One region of the Aliivibrio sp. 1S128 genome, then DNA from elsewhere that is predicted to be linked to it. Evidence: predicted binding sites of a transcription regulator. Region 1 holds the regulator's gene; the other holds the start of a gene.
The links. Region 1 encodes CRP, which controls carbon source genes, mostly activating them, when cyclic AMP is high. Its sites were predicted from a motif close to TGTGANNNNNNTCACA; they were not measured.

Region 1 (8,102 bases):
ACATAACAGCTCACAACAGTATTTAATTTCAAATACATCGTTTGAGAATTTCAGAGCAACAGCAACCACCGCCGCTTATGATAAAGCGACTGATACCGTTCATTTAACACAAGAAGCAGCAACGGCTTTACAAGTTAATGTGGGTGATTACGTACGTTTATTAGCTCAATAGAGGACAAAGGATATGACACATTGGATTGCAGGGGATTGGGTTTCAGGTAATGGTGAAACAATACAATCAGTAAGCCCGTACAACAGTGAAGTAGTGTGGGAAGGAGACAGCGCAACCAAAGCTCAGGTTGAGTCAGCGGTCAGTGCTGCACGTCATGCCTTTATTGAGTGGAAAAAACAGCCTTTTGAAGCACGCCAAGCAATCGTTGAGCGTTTTGCAGAATTAGTGAAAGAGAATACTGATCTGATAGCAGAAGTGATAGCGAAAGAAACGGGTAAGCCATTCTGGGAAACTAAAACAGAAGCGGGCGCAATGGTGGGTAAGATCGCAATTTCTATCCGTGCTTATCATGAAAGGACGCCCTATAAAGAGCGTGAAGCTGCTGGAAATAAAATTGTACTTAGACATCGACCTTTAGGTGTTATGGCTGTCTTTGGGCCGTACAACTTCCCAGGACACCTTCCTAATGGTCATATTGTTCCTGCACTGCTAGCAGGTAATACTGTCGTGCTAAAACCCTCAGAGCAAACGCCATGGACCAGTGAAGTCGTCATGAAATTATGGCAACAAGCAGGCTTGCCAAATGGTGTGATTAACCTAGTACAAGGTGCTCGTTCAACGGGTGAAGCGCTAGCGGGAGCTAAAGGTATTGATGGCCTGTTATTTACCGGTAGTGCGAATACTGGACATATCCTGCATCGCCAATTTTCAGGAGACACCGGAAAAATGCTGGCTCTAGAAATGGGCGGTAATAATCCGATGGTTATTTCAAAAGATTTTGGCGACCAAGAAGCGGCAGTTTACACCATTATTCAATCGGCATTCATTAGTGCGGGTCAACGTTGTACGTGTGCGCGTCGCTTATATGTCCCTATTGGAAAAGCAGGCGATGAGTTGTTAGTTCGCCTTGTTGAGGTGGCAAAAAGCATCGTTGTTGACCAACCGTTTGCTGATAACGCTCCGTTTATGGGATCGCAAATATCAGTCGCAGCAGCAGAGTTTATTCTCAATGCTCAGAAGAATTTACAAGCTTTGGGTGGAGAGTCTTTACTTGAAGCCAAAAGCTTAGGTCATGCCTTTGTTTCACCGGGTATTATTGACGCGACTAACGTTGCTGAATTACCAGATGAAGAATACTTTGGACCATTACTGCAAGTGGTGCGTTACGAGACATTAGAAGAAGCCGTAAAGCTTGCTAATGACACTTGTTATGGATTATCGGCAGGCCTTGTTTCCACGGATGACAGTGAGTGGGAATATTTTGTAGAGCATATTCGTGCTGGTATTGTAAATCGTAACCGTCAATTGACGGGAGCAAGTGGTGACGCGCCATTTGGTGGTCCGGGTGCCTCTGGCAATATGAAACCAAGTGCGTATTACGCAGCGGATTACTGTGCATATCCAATGGCATCAATGGAAGGCGATGCATGTGAAATACCTGCACAACTCTCTCCGGGTTTAACTCTATAAGAGGCGATAAACATGAATAATGTAAATTCTTTATTTTCGTCATTGTGGAAAGATTATATTGCGCGCTTATCCCCATCTGCTGGGAAGGTGCATCAATTACTGTCTAATAACGATGAACTGATTAACGATCATATTGCGCTACGTACGTTTAATTTACCTAAAGTTGGATTACAGACTCTTGCTGCACCATTTTTAGCAATAGGCTATAAAGCGTGTGAGATTTATGACTTTGAAGCTAAAAAACTGAAAGCGCAGCATTTTGAGCACCCAGATCCTAATGCGCCACTCGTTTTTATTAGTGAATTATTAGTAGAAGAGTTATCACCTGAAATACAGGACATTATTCATGGCTTGGTTGAACAAGTACCAGCCCACTATTTTGCCACCAGTGATTTTCTTTCTTCCGGTAGGCCTTGGACATTAAGTTTCGAAGACTATCAAGTATTAGCGAAGGAAAGTGAGTACGCTTCTTGGTTAGCGGCTCATGGTTATGGCGCTAATCACTTTACGGTTTACGTTAATCAGCTTGAAGCGTTCTCTGAAGTGGTTGATGTGAACCAACACTTACGTGATGCAGGTTTTGCAATGAACGAAGTGGGTGGTGAAGTGAAAGGCTCTCCTGAGGTTTACTTAGAACAGTCATCAACAATGGCGGATAAAGTGAAAGTGAATTTTACGGAGGGTGAGTTTGAAATTCCTGGTGGATTTTATGAGTTTGCTAAGCGATATACGTTGCCAAGTGGGAAGATATATACAGGATTTGTCGCTGCATCTGCTGATAAAATTTTTGAAAGCACAGACAGTTAATTCTAAAATTTAGGCATAAAAAAACGCAGCTCAAGGGCTGCGTTTTTATTCGTTTAAGATAAGCGTTAAATTAACGAGTACCGTAAACTACAATTGTTTTACCGTGTGCAGAGATCAAGTTTTGCTCTTCAAGCATCTTCAAGATACGGCCAACAGTTTCACGTGAACAACCTACAATTTGACCGATCTCTTGACGAGTGATCTTAATTTGCATGCCATCTGGGTGAGTCATCGCATCTGGTTGTTTAGCTAGATTCAGTAGAGTCTGAGCGATACGGCCTGTAACGTCTAAGAATGCTAAATCACCCACTTTTTGGCTAGTGATTTGTAGACGAGTTGCCATTTGAGCAGAAAGACGCATCAGAATATCTGGATTTACTTGGATAAGTTGACGGAATTTCTTAAATGAAATCTCAGCAACTTCACAAGGGCTTTTTGCACGAACCCATGCTGAACGTTCTTGACCTTCTTCAAACAAGCCAAGTTCACCAATGAAGTCACCTTGGTTTAGGTAAGAAAGGATCATTTCCTTTCCTTCTTCATCTTTAATTAGTACAGCAACAGAACCTTTTACGATGTAGTAAAGAGTCTCAGCTTTTTCACCCGCGTGAATCAAAGTACTTTTTGATGGGTACTTATGAATGTGACAATGAGATAAGAACCACTCTAATGTTGGGTCTGTCTGAGGTTTACCTAGAACCATACTTTTATACTTCCTCTGCGTTTGCCAAGTAGGCGATGTCCATTTTAAAATAACTGAGCCAAATATCAGTTTGGCCTATACAATATGGTTATCGGAACAAGGCTGCATGTTCGTTGGGATAATTGATAAAATCATACCCTGTTTCGCCGTTGATTTCTTGACTTTGATCGTATGAAATGTGCGACCAAGGGCACAGTTTCGTGAAATGGATCACGAGTTTTCCTTTTATGTAGTAAAGAGGCTTTTATGAACGCTGAAGTTAAATGGATTGATGGATTTACTTTCTTAGGTCAATCTCAATCTGGTCACTCTGTTGTAATGGATGGTAATGGTGGAGAAAAAGCACCAAGCCCAATGGAATTAGTGTTAATGGCTGCCGGTGGATGCAGTTCTGTTGATGTTGTTGATGGTCTAAAATCAGCAAATCAAGCCGTACTTGGTTGCGTTGCAAAGCTATCAAGTGATCGTCGTGAAACCGCGCCGAAGTTGTTTACTCATATTAACATTCACTTTGAAGTGAGTGGAGATAATCTCGATCCTAAGGTGGTTGAGCGAGTCACTGCTGATTCATTACAGAAATATTGTTCTGTGTGTTTAATGCTAGGTGAAGGCATTGAGATGACACATTCTTGGGAAGTGATTGCTTAGATTATTTTTTCCAAAGAAAAAGCCTCATACATTTTGATGTATGAGGCTTTATTTTTAACTATTGTTTAACCAGTAATAATGAACAGATAATTACTGGAATTAGTATTCGTCGTCAATTATAGAATGAAACGACTTAGATCTTCATTAGCAATCAGATCACCTAAGCGAGATGTTACGTAAGCGGCATCTACCGTTAGGCTCTCGCCATCTTTTTCGGATGCGTCATAAGAGATCTCTTCCATTAGGCGTTCCATCACGGTGTGCAGACGACGTGCGCCAATGTTTTCTGTGCTTTCATTTACTTGGAATGCGGATTCTGCAATACGAGTAATGCCATCTTCAGTAAACTCAAGATTAACATTTTCTGTTGCTAATAAAGCGATGTATTGCTCTGTTAACGATGCATTTGGTTCGGTAAGAATACGTTTAAAATCATTCGCAGTTAATGCTTCAAGTTCAACACGAATTGGTAAGCGACCTTGTAGTTCAGGGATAAGGTCCGATGGCTTAGCCATTTGGAATGCACCTGAAGTGATAAATAACATGTGATCTGTTTTTACCATACCGTGCTTAGTGCTTACTGTGCTGCCTTCAACTAATGGAAGTAGGTCACGTTGCACACCTTCACGAGATACGTCACCAGACTGGGAGTTAGACCCTTTACAGATTTTATCTATCTCATCAATAAAGACGATACCGTGGTTTTCTACGTTGAAAATCGCTTGTTCTTTTAATTCTTCAGGGTTAACTAATTTAGCGCCTTCTTCTTCAGATAGGGCTTTAAGCGCATCTTTAATTTTCATCTTACGCTTTTTAGTTGTTTCACCACCAGATAGATTTTGGAACATACCTTGAAGTTGGTTTGTCATCTCTTCCATACCAGGAGGAGCCATGATTTCTACGCCAACTTGAGGAGCCGCAACATCCACTTCGATTTCTTTGTCATCTAGCTTACCTTCACGTAATTTTTTACGGAAAGATTGGCGAGTGCCTGAGTCATTATCGCTTTCTTCATTTTTACCCCATGCATCACGAGCCGGTGGTAATAAAATATCGAGAATACGATCTTCAGCTTGTTCTTCAGCACGGAATTTTACTTTTTCTACCGCTTGCTGATGTGTCATTTTTATTGCCACGTCAGTTAAGTCACGAATAATGCTGTCGACTTCTTTGCCTACGTAACCCACTTCGGTGAATTTTGTGGCTTCTACTTTTATGAAAGGCGCGTTTGCTAATTTAGCTAAACGACGGGCAATTTCGGTTTTACCAACACCCGTTGGTCCGATCATTAAAATATTTTTTGGGGTTACTTCAGCACGCAACTCAGGGTTAAGTTGCATACGACGCCAGCGGTTACGCAGTGCGATTGCCACTGAACGTTTTGCTTTATCTTGACCAATAATATGGCTATCTAGTTCGTGTACGATTTCACGAGGAGTCATCTCAGACATGGGTATTCCTTATTATTTATCGTTAAACGTTCAGTTCTTCAATGGTATGATTATGGTTAGTGTAGACATCAATATCGCCCGCAATCGTCAATGCTTTTGTGGCAATTTCACGTGCATCTAAATCAGTGTTTTCTAGTAATGCAGTCGCTGCAGAGCGAGCAAAATAACCACCAGAACCAATGGTAAGAAGGTCATTATCCGCATTGATTAAATCACCCGTACCGCTGATGATTAGAGACGTTGTTTTATCTGCAACGATTAACATCGCTTCAAGGCGGCGTAAGGCTCGGTCACTACGCCATTCTTTAGCGAGTTCAACGGCAGCTTTAGTCAAATTACCTTGGTGCATTTCTAGCTTTCGTTCACACAGGTCAAACAGAATGAATGCATCAGCAGTGCTACCAGCAAAGCCAACTAAAACGGAATCATTGTAAAGGCGACGTACTTTTTTTACGTTACCTTTTGCGATCATATCACCTTGAGATGCTTGGCCATCGCCAGCAACCACGACTTTGCCTTCACGGCGTACAGAAACTATTGTAGTCACGAGTAAAACCTCTTATTCGATGATGTAATTTAGTGAGACTCTTACATTAATCTTTATGATTATTACTATTGTAATGGGGGGGATGATGTTGGTTTTCAAGATGAGGAGAATAGAAAAAGGAGCACTTGATGTGCTCCTTTTGGGAAATGTGTGATGTTATTACGACTTTTTATGCTGAGGGCTACTGATCTTTCCAGATAGCGCATGGCTCTATTTTAGCTCGTTGTAATTTATGGCGATCTTTTTCAGCATCACGCTTAAATTTATACGGACCTAAAACCACTTTAAACCAGCTACTGCCTTCTGCATGTCTAACTGTAGAGGTTAGTCCTTGGAACGCGATGTTCATTTTACGTTCTTCGGCTTGTGAGCGATTTTTATAAGCGCCACATTGCATGATGTAAGGGATTTCAGAAACTTTCAGTTCTTTTTGTTTAACTTCAATTTCTTTATTTGGCAGTTCATCCATATAACTCCATTGCTCTTCTGGCATTGGAGGGATCTCTTCCGTGTTAGATTTCTTTTTAGCTTTAACTGGAATAACTTCGGTCACCGTTGATTTAGTTTCTGGTGTAGGAGAGTCATTTAGAAAGTAAAGGGCATAACCAAACACCGCGACTAATAGAGTAGCAACAGCAACCGCTTTCCATGGAGTTGATCCACTCGATGCAGGTTGTTTAGCCCCTTTTTTCTTGGCTGGTTTCTTTGTCGCTTTCTTAGGAGAGCGTCCACGTTTTACATAATCTTTATTGGCCACAATACTTTTACTTTATACAGAATTACAGAGAGAATACGTCATGGTAATCAGTTGTATGAATGCATACCAGCACTTGTGTAAAAAAGTACGTAAAAAGTCACTATTTGAACAAATAGTTCTATTGATAGTAGTGACTTTAGTGTTTTATTCTTTTTCTTCTTATTAATTCTTGTCTTTACGTTAACGGCTTTTTGGGGGTGCCGTACTCGCTCTAAGCACTAAAGAAGATTCAAGTAGACGAGAGCCTGAACGTACATCATGACCCTTTAATAAATCTAAAAGCATTATCATCGATTGGCGGCCAATCTCATAACGAGGTTGAGATATAGTCGTTAAAGGGGGATCACAATATTGAGAGAACTCAATATCATCAAAGCCCATAATTGAAATATCTTGAGGAATGCGAAACCCCATTTGCTTGGCTTTCTGAATTGCACCAATCGCCATTACGTCATTATGACAGAAGACCGCGGTTGGTGGAGAAGCAAGAGAAAGCAGTTGGGCGATGGCTGCCGCACCTGCTTCAAAAGTAAAGTTACCGTAATGCACATACGAGGTATTCATTGTGATACCTGCACGACGCAGTGCTTGTTGGTAGCCTTGATGTCTAAATTGGCACAGTGCGGAGTCTTCTGGACCAGATAATTCAGCGATTCTATTGTGGCCTAATTTGGTTAGGTAGTTTACGGCTTCAAATGCTGCCGTTAGATTATCGATATGAACGGTTGGAAGTTCTAATTCTGGCGCATATTCACACGCCATGACAAGAGGAGGTAAGTTTTTCTGTTCTTGGCGACTGGCATTAAAAGGAAGATCAGAGCCTAATAAAACCATTCCATCAACTTGCTTAGTGTAAACAAGATTAGCAAAAGACTGCTCACGTTTTTTTTGTTGGCTACTGTCGCCAACTAATATGACATACCCATTTTCAACCGCAGTGTCTTCAATACCTCTTAGAATTTCACTAAAATAAGGATCGCAGATATCAGGAACAATCGTCACAATGGTTTTTGATTCATTGCGGCGTAATGTTCGAGTTAATGTCGTTGGAGAGTAGCCAGTTTCAATGATGGCGCCATCTACACGTTTACGGGTGGATAATGATACTTTTTCTGGTGTCATTAGCGCTCGTGATACGGTCGCTGTTGATACTCCTGCCGATAAAGCAACGTCCTTCATTGTCGCCATAATATTCCTCTCCAACTGATTTAAATCTAAAGTAAACGATTGCTCTAATTATTTGAATAGATATTTTATGTGTAAAATAAAGATTTAAATACGGGTTGTTTAACAAAAATTACATCTGTATTGTGAAGTGACTCACATCAGAGTCGATTGTTTTTTCTATTTAGTATGAATAATAATCAGAAAAGCCTTATTTTAACTAAGATCTTGTGGCTCAATGTCTAAAGTCCAACGTACTTTTTTAGCTAATGGTAATAGCTCAATCGCGGTTTTTGCACCACGCAACATTGATTGCATTACGGTACGGTTTGGCGCTTGAAACAGCAATTGCCAACGGTACTTTCCGGCTCGACGTGCCAGTG
Region 2 (8,102 bases), on a different contig from region 1:
CTTACAGCGAGATCATGTTGGCCTCTATCGCACCTGCGATTTTGTATTTCTTCTGTACCTTGTTATACGTGCATTTAATGGCGTGTAAGCTTGATCTTAAAGCCGTAAGTCGAACAGAAGCCGTAATGAGCGTGATGAAAGATGGCGCGCACCATTTAATTCCATTAGCACTGATCACAACATTACTTATGATGGCTTACTCTCCATTACTGGTCGGTGTGGCTGGTTGTGCCGCTATTCTAGTGACTGCGGCATTGCGTAAGCACAGCCGAATTGGCTTGAAAAAATTCATTGAAGGCATGAAAAACGGTGCCTTAATGGCATTACCTATTTCCGCTGCGTGTGGTGCTGCCGGTATTATAGTTGGGGTCGTTGGACAAACTGGGATTGGTTTGCAATTCACTCAATTTGTGATGGATTTCTCTGGCGGTTACATGCTAATAGCTTTAGGGTTAATAAGCCTTGTTGCTTTAGTGTTAGGCATGGGATTACCCGTGACTGCGGCCTATATTGTATTAGCGGTAATGGCGGTGCCAATGTTAAGTGATTTTGGTTTACCATTATTAACAGCACATCTTATTGTGTTTTGGTTATCGCAAACCTCAAATGTGACTCCTCCGATTGCTTTAGCTGCCTTTGCCGGTGCCGGTGTTGCGAATGCTAATCCAATGAAGTCTTCTGTTGAGGCGTTTAAATTGGCTGGTGGGTTATTCATTATTCCAATCATGATGGCGTATACCAATTTAGTTAATTCTGATGCCAGTGCGATGGATCTTGGTTTTTCTATCGTACAAACTCTAACGATCATTATTGCGATAGCTATCTTTATTGAAGGGTATTTACTGCGTCCACTAACCAGAGTTGAAAGGTTATTGGCCTTTTTTACCATCCCATTAGTCATGCTTAATCCTTTTGGTGTCGGTTTTCTCGGCATTATGATTATGCTGGGTTTGATTGTGATTCAGTGGAAAGGCAGAGGGCGAGTGAGCCAGAGTTAGTCTTTTATCATTAAAAAACGTATCTTAATTAGAATCCTCTTTGGTTATCAGAATCAAAGGGTTTTTTTTGTATTTATTGCTGAGTATTGAGATCTATAAGTCGAATAATCACCATTCAACTGCTACCTTTTAATAAGAGAATCAATTCAGTAGGGCGTTTTCGAGGATACATGGGAGAGTGGTATGTTTGATGAGAAAAGGGGTTTCCGTCATTGTGTTATTTCAATGGTTATTTTCGTGGCGGCGATGATTGGAGGAATAGAAAAAAGCCAAGCGAATACCGAGCTTAAAGTAGGGACATATCATTGCCCACCGTTTATTTTTCACGACAAAGGTCAAGAGTTTGCAGGTCTAAGCATGACGTTGTGGGAACGTATTGCTGAGATCATGGGCGCGACTTATACCTTACAGAACTACGAACTTGATGATTTGCTGTTAGCCTCAGAAAAAGGTGACATTGACGTTGGTGTATCCTGTATCTCTATCACGCCTGATCGTGAGGGACGGGTCGATTTCTCTCATTCTTTCTACGAAACGCATCTGGCTATTGCGGTGAAAAGCCGTAGCTATTTCGATACGTTTATTAGCATTGTCACTAACCCGACCTTATGGAAAGCGATAGGTATTTTTTTCACTGTTGCGATTAGCGTCGGTGGGTTCTTTTATTTGTTAGAACGAAAAAATAATGACAAATTATATTCAATGCCAACCAAGAAAGGTCGCTTGGCAGAAGCGTTGATCTTAGGGGTTTTATTCATCACAAAAGGGCCGTTTAATTACTTTGAGTTTAAAACGTTATCGGCACGAGTGATGACGGTATTGATCGCCATGTTCTCCACAGTATTTATTGCCAGTATCACCGCTATTTTGACCAGTTCACTCACATTAGAACAATTAAGATTTGATGTGAAAAACGTGAATGATTTATCTAAGCTCAGAACAGGAACAAAGCAAGCCACAACGGCATCACTATTGTTGGCTGATCACAGTATTGCTCATGAAAATTATCAAACTATGGATGAGTTATTATTGGCATTAGAAAATGATCAAGTCGATGCGATTGTTGCCGATGATGCAGTACTTCGCTACATGATAAAGAAAGGAAAGGGAAAAAATAACTTTTCTGATTTAGTTGTATTGCCATACCAACTTGAAAAACAGAATTATGGTCTAGTTTTAATTGAAAACAGCGAATATGAAGAAGATATTAATCGCGCCTTACTGCAGATCCGAGAAACAACAGAATGGCACCAGATATTACTAGAATATTTTACTGAGAAGTAGAATTGAATGATTAATCGTATTTTATTGTTCAAACATGTCTACGGAAAATGCAAAATGAACATTCCAAGGGCTATGCATATTAGTCAGTAATATTTGATGGTATCGCTTTAATTCATTGAGATGAATAGAATCTTGTGAATGCAAGGGATGATTATTATTGGCTACCATCGAAATAGGTAAATAACCCACCAAGCCAAGCTCCACTTTTTGAGGAAGAGCATCGTCACAGAGCATAAACCCTATACAGGCTTTTCCTTGGGCGACTAATTCAGAGATATGTTTATTTTCTGCAGTATTAATATGCAGCTCTGTATGAGGAAAAGACAGATAATGGATTGTATCAAAAGTTAGCATGATAATGCATAAACTTAATTAAAAGCACGGCGGCTTTTGTGGAAAGATAGATTATAAATAAAAATTAGGCGCTTATTAATTAAGCGCCTAATTACCTAATACGATACAAACTAGATAGTACGATAGTGTTTTAGAGCTTCACCAAGAGAAAGTGATGCTTGTGTGATGTGAGAAATTTGGTCAGATGATTGCTCTGCGACTGCTTTTACTCTGCTTGACTGAATACGAATATCACTTAATTCTGAGGCGATATCATTAGCTACCGCGCTTTGCTCTTCAGAAGACGTTGAAATTTGAATACTCATGTCCATTAATGCAGTTGCAGAGTTAGCAATAGTGCTTACATTATTACCGATATCTGAAATCAAATTACTGCTTGTGTGAGCTTGGTTTACCGTCTGTTGGGTGATGTTCGCGATATGTTGGCTTTCTGATTGCAATTTCTCAATCATCACTTGAATTTCTACAGTAGCCGCTTGAGTTCTACTTGCTAATGTTCTTACTTCATCAGCAACAACGGCAAAACCACGACCTTGTTCTCCAGCTCTAGCCGCTTCAATGGCAGCGTTTAATGCAAGCAGATTAGTTTGTTCAGAAATTGCATTTATTGTAGTTATAACATCGTTAATGTGAGTGGTATTCTCATTCAGAGTAGCCACTGAATTTGATGTTTTTTCAATGTACTGAGACAGTTGAGCAATTTCATTAATAGCTTGCTGAACGCGTTCGTCACTCGAATTAATGTGCTTAGCGTCTTGATCGGTTTGCGTGGTGGCTTTTTTAGCAATACTAGACACTTCTTGTGCTGATGCTGTCATTTGTTCCATTGCGGTTGCAACTGAATCGAGAGATGCATATTGATTTGCTATTTGTTCCTCGCTTTGTTTCATTTCTTTTTCAAAAGAAGAAGAGGTACGAGTAAGTGTCTCTACATTATCTTTTACACTAACAACAAGCTCGGTAAGCGTGTCCATCGATTTATCTAAAGCACACCCAATGCTACCAAACTCATCACGACCAGGATGAAAATTTAATCGTGAAGTAAGATCGCCAGCACCGATTTTCTCTGTAGTTGTAAATAGAACCCATAATGCACCACCAAGGAAAGTGGCAACCCAATAGATAAAAATACCGACAGGAATAGCCCACAGATAAGTTAAGAAAAAAGAAGTAAGGGCTTGTTGCTTTTTACCATTCTCAAGTGCTTTTACATTTTCTGTTAAGGAGAATGCCTGACCAGAAGAGTGAGATGCACTTGCAGTAACCGTTCCGTTAATATATTTAGTTGATTGAACACGGTTACTTTTAACAAGAGATGATGAAAGTGTATCAACATCGGGGTTGGATAATATGCCTTGAAGTTTATATTCTACAGCAGTAATGGATTGAGCTTCAATTTGTTCAATACTGTTGAAATAGCGAGCGCCTGCTGTTGATGTTATTGCGATTAAAAATAATCCAAAAATCACCCACATCTTATCATTAACTGACATTTTTATAAATAGTCGATCAATTGTCCTAAATTCTACTTCTTTCATGAATCCCCCAGAATAAAATAATATTGCATGAGTTTGACTTAATAAAAACCAATTTAATGTGCTAAGACTCACTTTGCTGTGAAATGGAATCACCGTTACTTTATTTTAGTGACACATCTATCATTTTGTTATTTACTGGCTAGTAATGACTTTGGGGTAAGCACTAGTGAACTTATCTCATTTTAAATGCAGTATTTTTGCTATCATTTATTTTAACTGTCTGAGTAGATGTTATTATCCGCCGCCCAGATACCCTTTGAGTTAAAGGACAAGAGAGATGCATGATCGTGCCAGCCAAATGGTGATATTTTACGCCCTAGCCAAAGCGGGAAGCTTTACTGCTGCCGCAAAACAAATGGGCGTATCTACCTCTCATGTGAGTAAGCAGCTGGGAATATTAGAAGCAGAGCTTAACGTTAAGTTAGTACAGCGCACGACACGCTCGTTAACACTGACTGATGCAGGGCAACAGTTCTATTTGTATTGTGAAAAGATGTACAGTGCGATGACCGAAGCCAGTGCCATTATGGATAATGAACGTGATGATGTCGCGGGCATCTTGCGTTTAGGGTTATCACAGTCTTTTGGTACTATGCATATTATCCCAGCGATAGATAAATTACGTCACCAATATCCAGATCTTCAGGTCGAAGTTCGTTTGTTCGATCATCGTGCAGATATGCTTAAAGACGGTCTAGATCTCTGGGTAACCAACTTTGAAGACTTACCAGAAGGTTACGTTGCACAGCGATTAGCGGATTCGCATTTTGTATTGGCAGCATCACCTGATTATTTGATTGATAAAGCGGTTCCTCATCATCCTCAAGATCTCACTGAGCACAATTGCTTAACGTATCAAAGCCGTCACCGTGATTACAGTAATTGGGATTTCAGTAAAGGTAATGAAGCATTGTGTGTGAAGGTATCTGGTAATTACCGTGTCGATTTAGCTGAAGCGGTAAGAGATGCCGCTATTTCAGGATGGGGCGTGGCGTATTTAGCCAGTTACTTACTTACCAATGAGTTTAATGATGGCAAATTGATTCAGCTTTTACCCGACTGGAAAGCGAGTCAAAAAATGCCAATTTACGCGGTTTACCCAAGCCGTAAACACCTGCCAAGAAAGATAAGTGCGGTGATTGATTTTTTACGAGAGCACATTGGACAACCGCCATATTGGGACAAAGCGCTAATGAAACGGGTTAAGTTATAATCAACGTTTGATTCGTTCAACATTGTCATTGATTAAATAAAATACAGCGCAATGATGTCTTTTTAATCAATGACTTAAATCTATTATCAGCCTTGAAATAAATATCTTTTCCATACGGCAACAATCCCCTTTCTATATTCTTTTCTTATGCTATAAATCAATTAGTTAACGAGGCCTACAAAATGTGATCTAAATCACCATTAACAGAGTGTTAGCAAACCCGACTTGCACGCAAACCTTTGCGCATTAGAATGCAGGCTCATTTTCGATAGCACAGGTTTCTATCATGACATCTTTCCTTGGTATTTTTGCCATTTTACTATTTGCTTACCTATGTTCGACTGATCGCCGTAATATCCCTTTAAGAACTGTCTCTTTGGCGTTTGGTCTACAAATTTTATTTGCTCTGTTGGTACTTTACGTTCCAGCAGGTAAAGAAGTTTTAAACTCAGTAACTGCAGGCGTTTCAGGCGTTATTGAATATGGACAAGAGGGCATTGCCTTTTTGTTTGGTGGTTTAGCAACGGGTAAAGTCGGCTTTGTATTTGCCGTTAACGTTCTTGGTATTATCATCTTCTTCTCTGCCCTTATTTCTGCGCTTTACCATCTTGGTATTATGCCTAGAGTAATCAATTTTATTGGCGGTGGATTACAACGCTTATTAGGCACAGGACGCGCAGAATCACTTGCAGCGACGGCAAATATCTTTGTAAGTATGGTTGAGGCCCCACTAGTAGTAAAACCGTACCTAAAGCACATGAGTGATTCGCAGTTCTTTGCGGTGATGACCTGTGGTTTGGCTTCAGTGGCTGGCGGTACTATGGTAGGTTACGCATCACTTGGTGTGGATCTTAACTTCCTTATCTCAGCGGCATTCATGTCGGCACCAGCTGGCTTATTAATGGCTAAGATGATGGTTCCACCGGGTGATGACGAAAATAATGATGATGAAATTACATCGGTAGAAATCGATCACGCAACCAATGTATTTGAAGCACTAGCTGATGGTGCAATGTCTGGTTTACGTATTGCAGTCGCTGTTGGTACAACGTTATTAGCGTTCGTGAGTGTGATTGCATTGCTAAATGGCTTATTAGGTCACGTGGGTGATTTATTCGGTTTAAATCTGAGCTTTGAATTGATCCTTGGCTATGTATTTGCACCAGTGGCTTTCCTATTAGGTGTGCCATGGAACGAAGCGATCCTTGCGGGTTCATTAATTGGTAATAAGATCGTAGTTAATGAGTTTGTTGCCTTTATTCAGTTGATGGAAGTGAAAGATCAATTAAGTGATCATTCAGTAGCTATTGTGACTTTTGCCTTGTGTGGTTTTGCGAACATTTCAACCATGGCGATTTTGATTGGTGGTTTGGGTAGTTTAGTACCAGAGCGTCGCTCATTCATTGCTAAAATGGGTTTCCGAGCAATCACTGCTGGCGTATTAGCGAACTTAATGAGTGCTGCGATTGCAGGTGTGATTCTTTCTTTATAGAAACGCACAATAAGTTGATTAAATAAAAAAGAGGCGCTCAATTGAGTGCCTCTTTTTTTCGCTAGTTTTGCCATTATTAAGAGGTAGGGTAGAGACTTTAGAAATACAATCCAACACCAACAAGGAAACCTTGAGACGCGGTGTTATAAGTGAATGTGCCTTCATTATCATAATCAACCCAAGTGGATTTATACGCCATGTTTAAATCTGACCATTCGTTCATTTCATATCGCACCCCAGTTAATACCGAACTTGTGAAGCTGGTATCGCCACTTAACCCGGCATCAATACTGGCGTGAAATTGCCATTTATCAGTAATGTCATTTATCCAACGTGCACCAATTAAGTAATCCACCCAATCTTCATTTAAGCTTTTGCTTGACGACAAATTTCCGTTGGTGGTATATAACTTGGCATCAATGTCATTATCCCACCAACGTATACCAAACATATAATCAATAGAACCAAAATCGTATTGATAACGTTTGAAACCTTTGGCTTCTAGTACACCTTGTCGTATTTCAGTCTTACCTTTAAGTAACTCTAGACTCGTGTTAAGTACAGAATTAGTACTCGCGCTTAGGTTCATGTAACTGTAATCAATGTAATAACCCCATTGATTATCATAAATGCCTTCAAGTCTAAGCATAGCCCCCATGTCGATATGATCCATGATGAATTTAGGATCAACATCAACGTCAGCTGAAAGGTTGCCAATCGTACTGTCGCCTCGAATATTGAGTGCAAGCGCATAGATCTCGACACTGTGTTCCCATCCGGATTTTTCTGTATTCATCTCCTCTGAAAAAGCAGAAGTACCAACAAAAGAGAGAGCAAGTAAACTGGTAGAAAGTGCATGAATTCTAGTCATTTTCACATCCTTGTTTTTAGGCTATTTTGTGTTCTTCATATAAAGCCTAGTGTATAAAAAAGTGAAATCCAAACTGAGAGAGAAAAATAAGAAGTCATAACAATTAACAAAACCCTGACAAAAAAACGCTAGACCGACTGGTTTGTATTGTGTATTCTGCAGTCAATCCAATAACGAGGTGACTTATGAAAAACGAAACGATGATTGAAGGTATGGAACATTCATTGACAACAATGAAGGCGGCATTTTCTCAGAGCCCAATGCCTTCGCTTGAACAACGAATCGAAAAACTAACTAAGCTAAGAGTGGCTTTGATTGATCATTGCGACCAGATTTGTGAGTCAATGAATCG

Region 2: the regulator CRP is predicted to act here: its motif matches at 5,571-5,586, upstream of A6E03_RS12960 (NupC/NupG family nucleoside CNT transporter).

What each region holds. Positions count from the first base shown of each region.
Region 1 is NZ_MAJV01000003.1:278,192-286,293, reverse strand. Features, by position in the region: gene astA (arginine N-succinyltransferase) at 1-172, shown strand, start outside; gene astD (succinylglutamate-semialdehyde dehydrogenase) at 185-1,642, shown strand; gene A6E03_RS03120 (DUF1338 domain-containing protein) at 1,655-2,449, shown strand; gene crp (cAMP-activated global transcriptional regulator CRP) at 2,520-3,152, opposite strand; gene A6E03_RS03110 (OsmC family protein) at 3,399-3,800, shown strand; gene hslU (HslU--HslV peptidase ATPase subunit) at 3,917-5,251, opposite strand; gene hslV (ATP-dependent protease subunit HslV) at 5,274-5,798, opposite strand; gene A6E03_RS03095 (SPOR domain-containing protein) at 5,980-6,555, opposite strand; gene cytR (DNA-binding transcriptional regulator CytR) at 6,736-7,743, opposite strand; gene priA (primosomal protein N') at 7,936-8,102, opposite strand, start outside.
Region 2 is NZ_MAJV01000102.1:243,318-251,419, forward strand. Features, by position in the region: gene A6E03_RS12935 (TRAP transporter fused permease subunit) at 1-998, shown strand, start outside; gene A6E03_RS12940 (transporter substrate-binding domain-containing protein) at 1,182-2,282, shown strand; gene A6E03_RS12945 (LysR substrate-binding domain-containing protein) at 2,304-2,636, opposite strand; gene A6E03_RS12950 (methyl-accepting chemotaxis protein) at 2,747-4,174, opposite strand; gene A6E03_RS12955 (LysR family transcriptional regulator) at 4,452-5,387, shown strand; gene A6E03_RS12960 (NupC/NupG family nucleoside CNT transporter) at 5,674-6,879, shown strand; gene A6E03_RS12965 (hypothetical protein) at 6,977-7,750, opposite strand; gene A6E03_RS12970 (coniferyl aldehyde dehydrogenase) at 7,936-8,102, shown strand, end outside.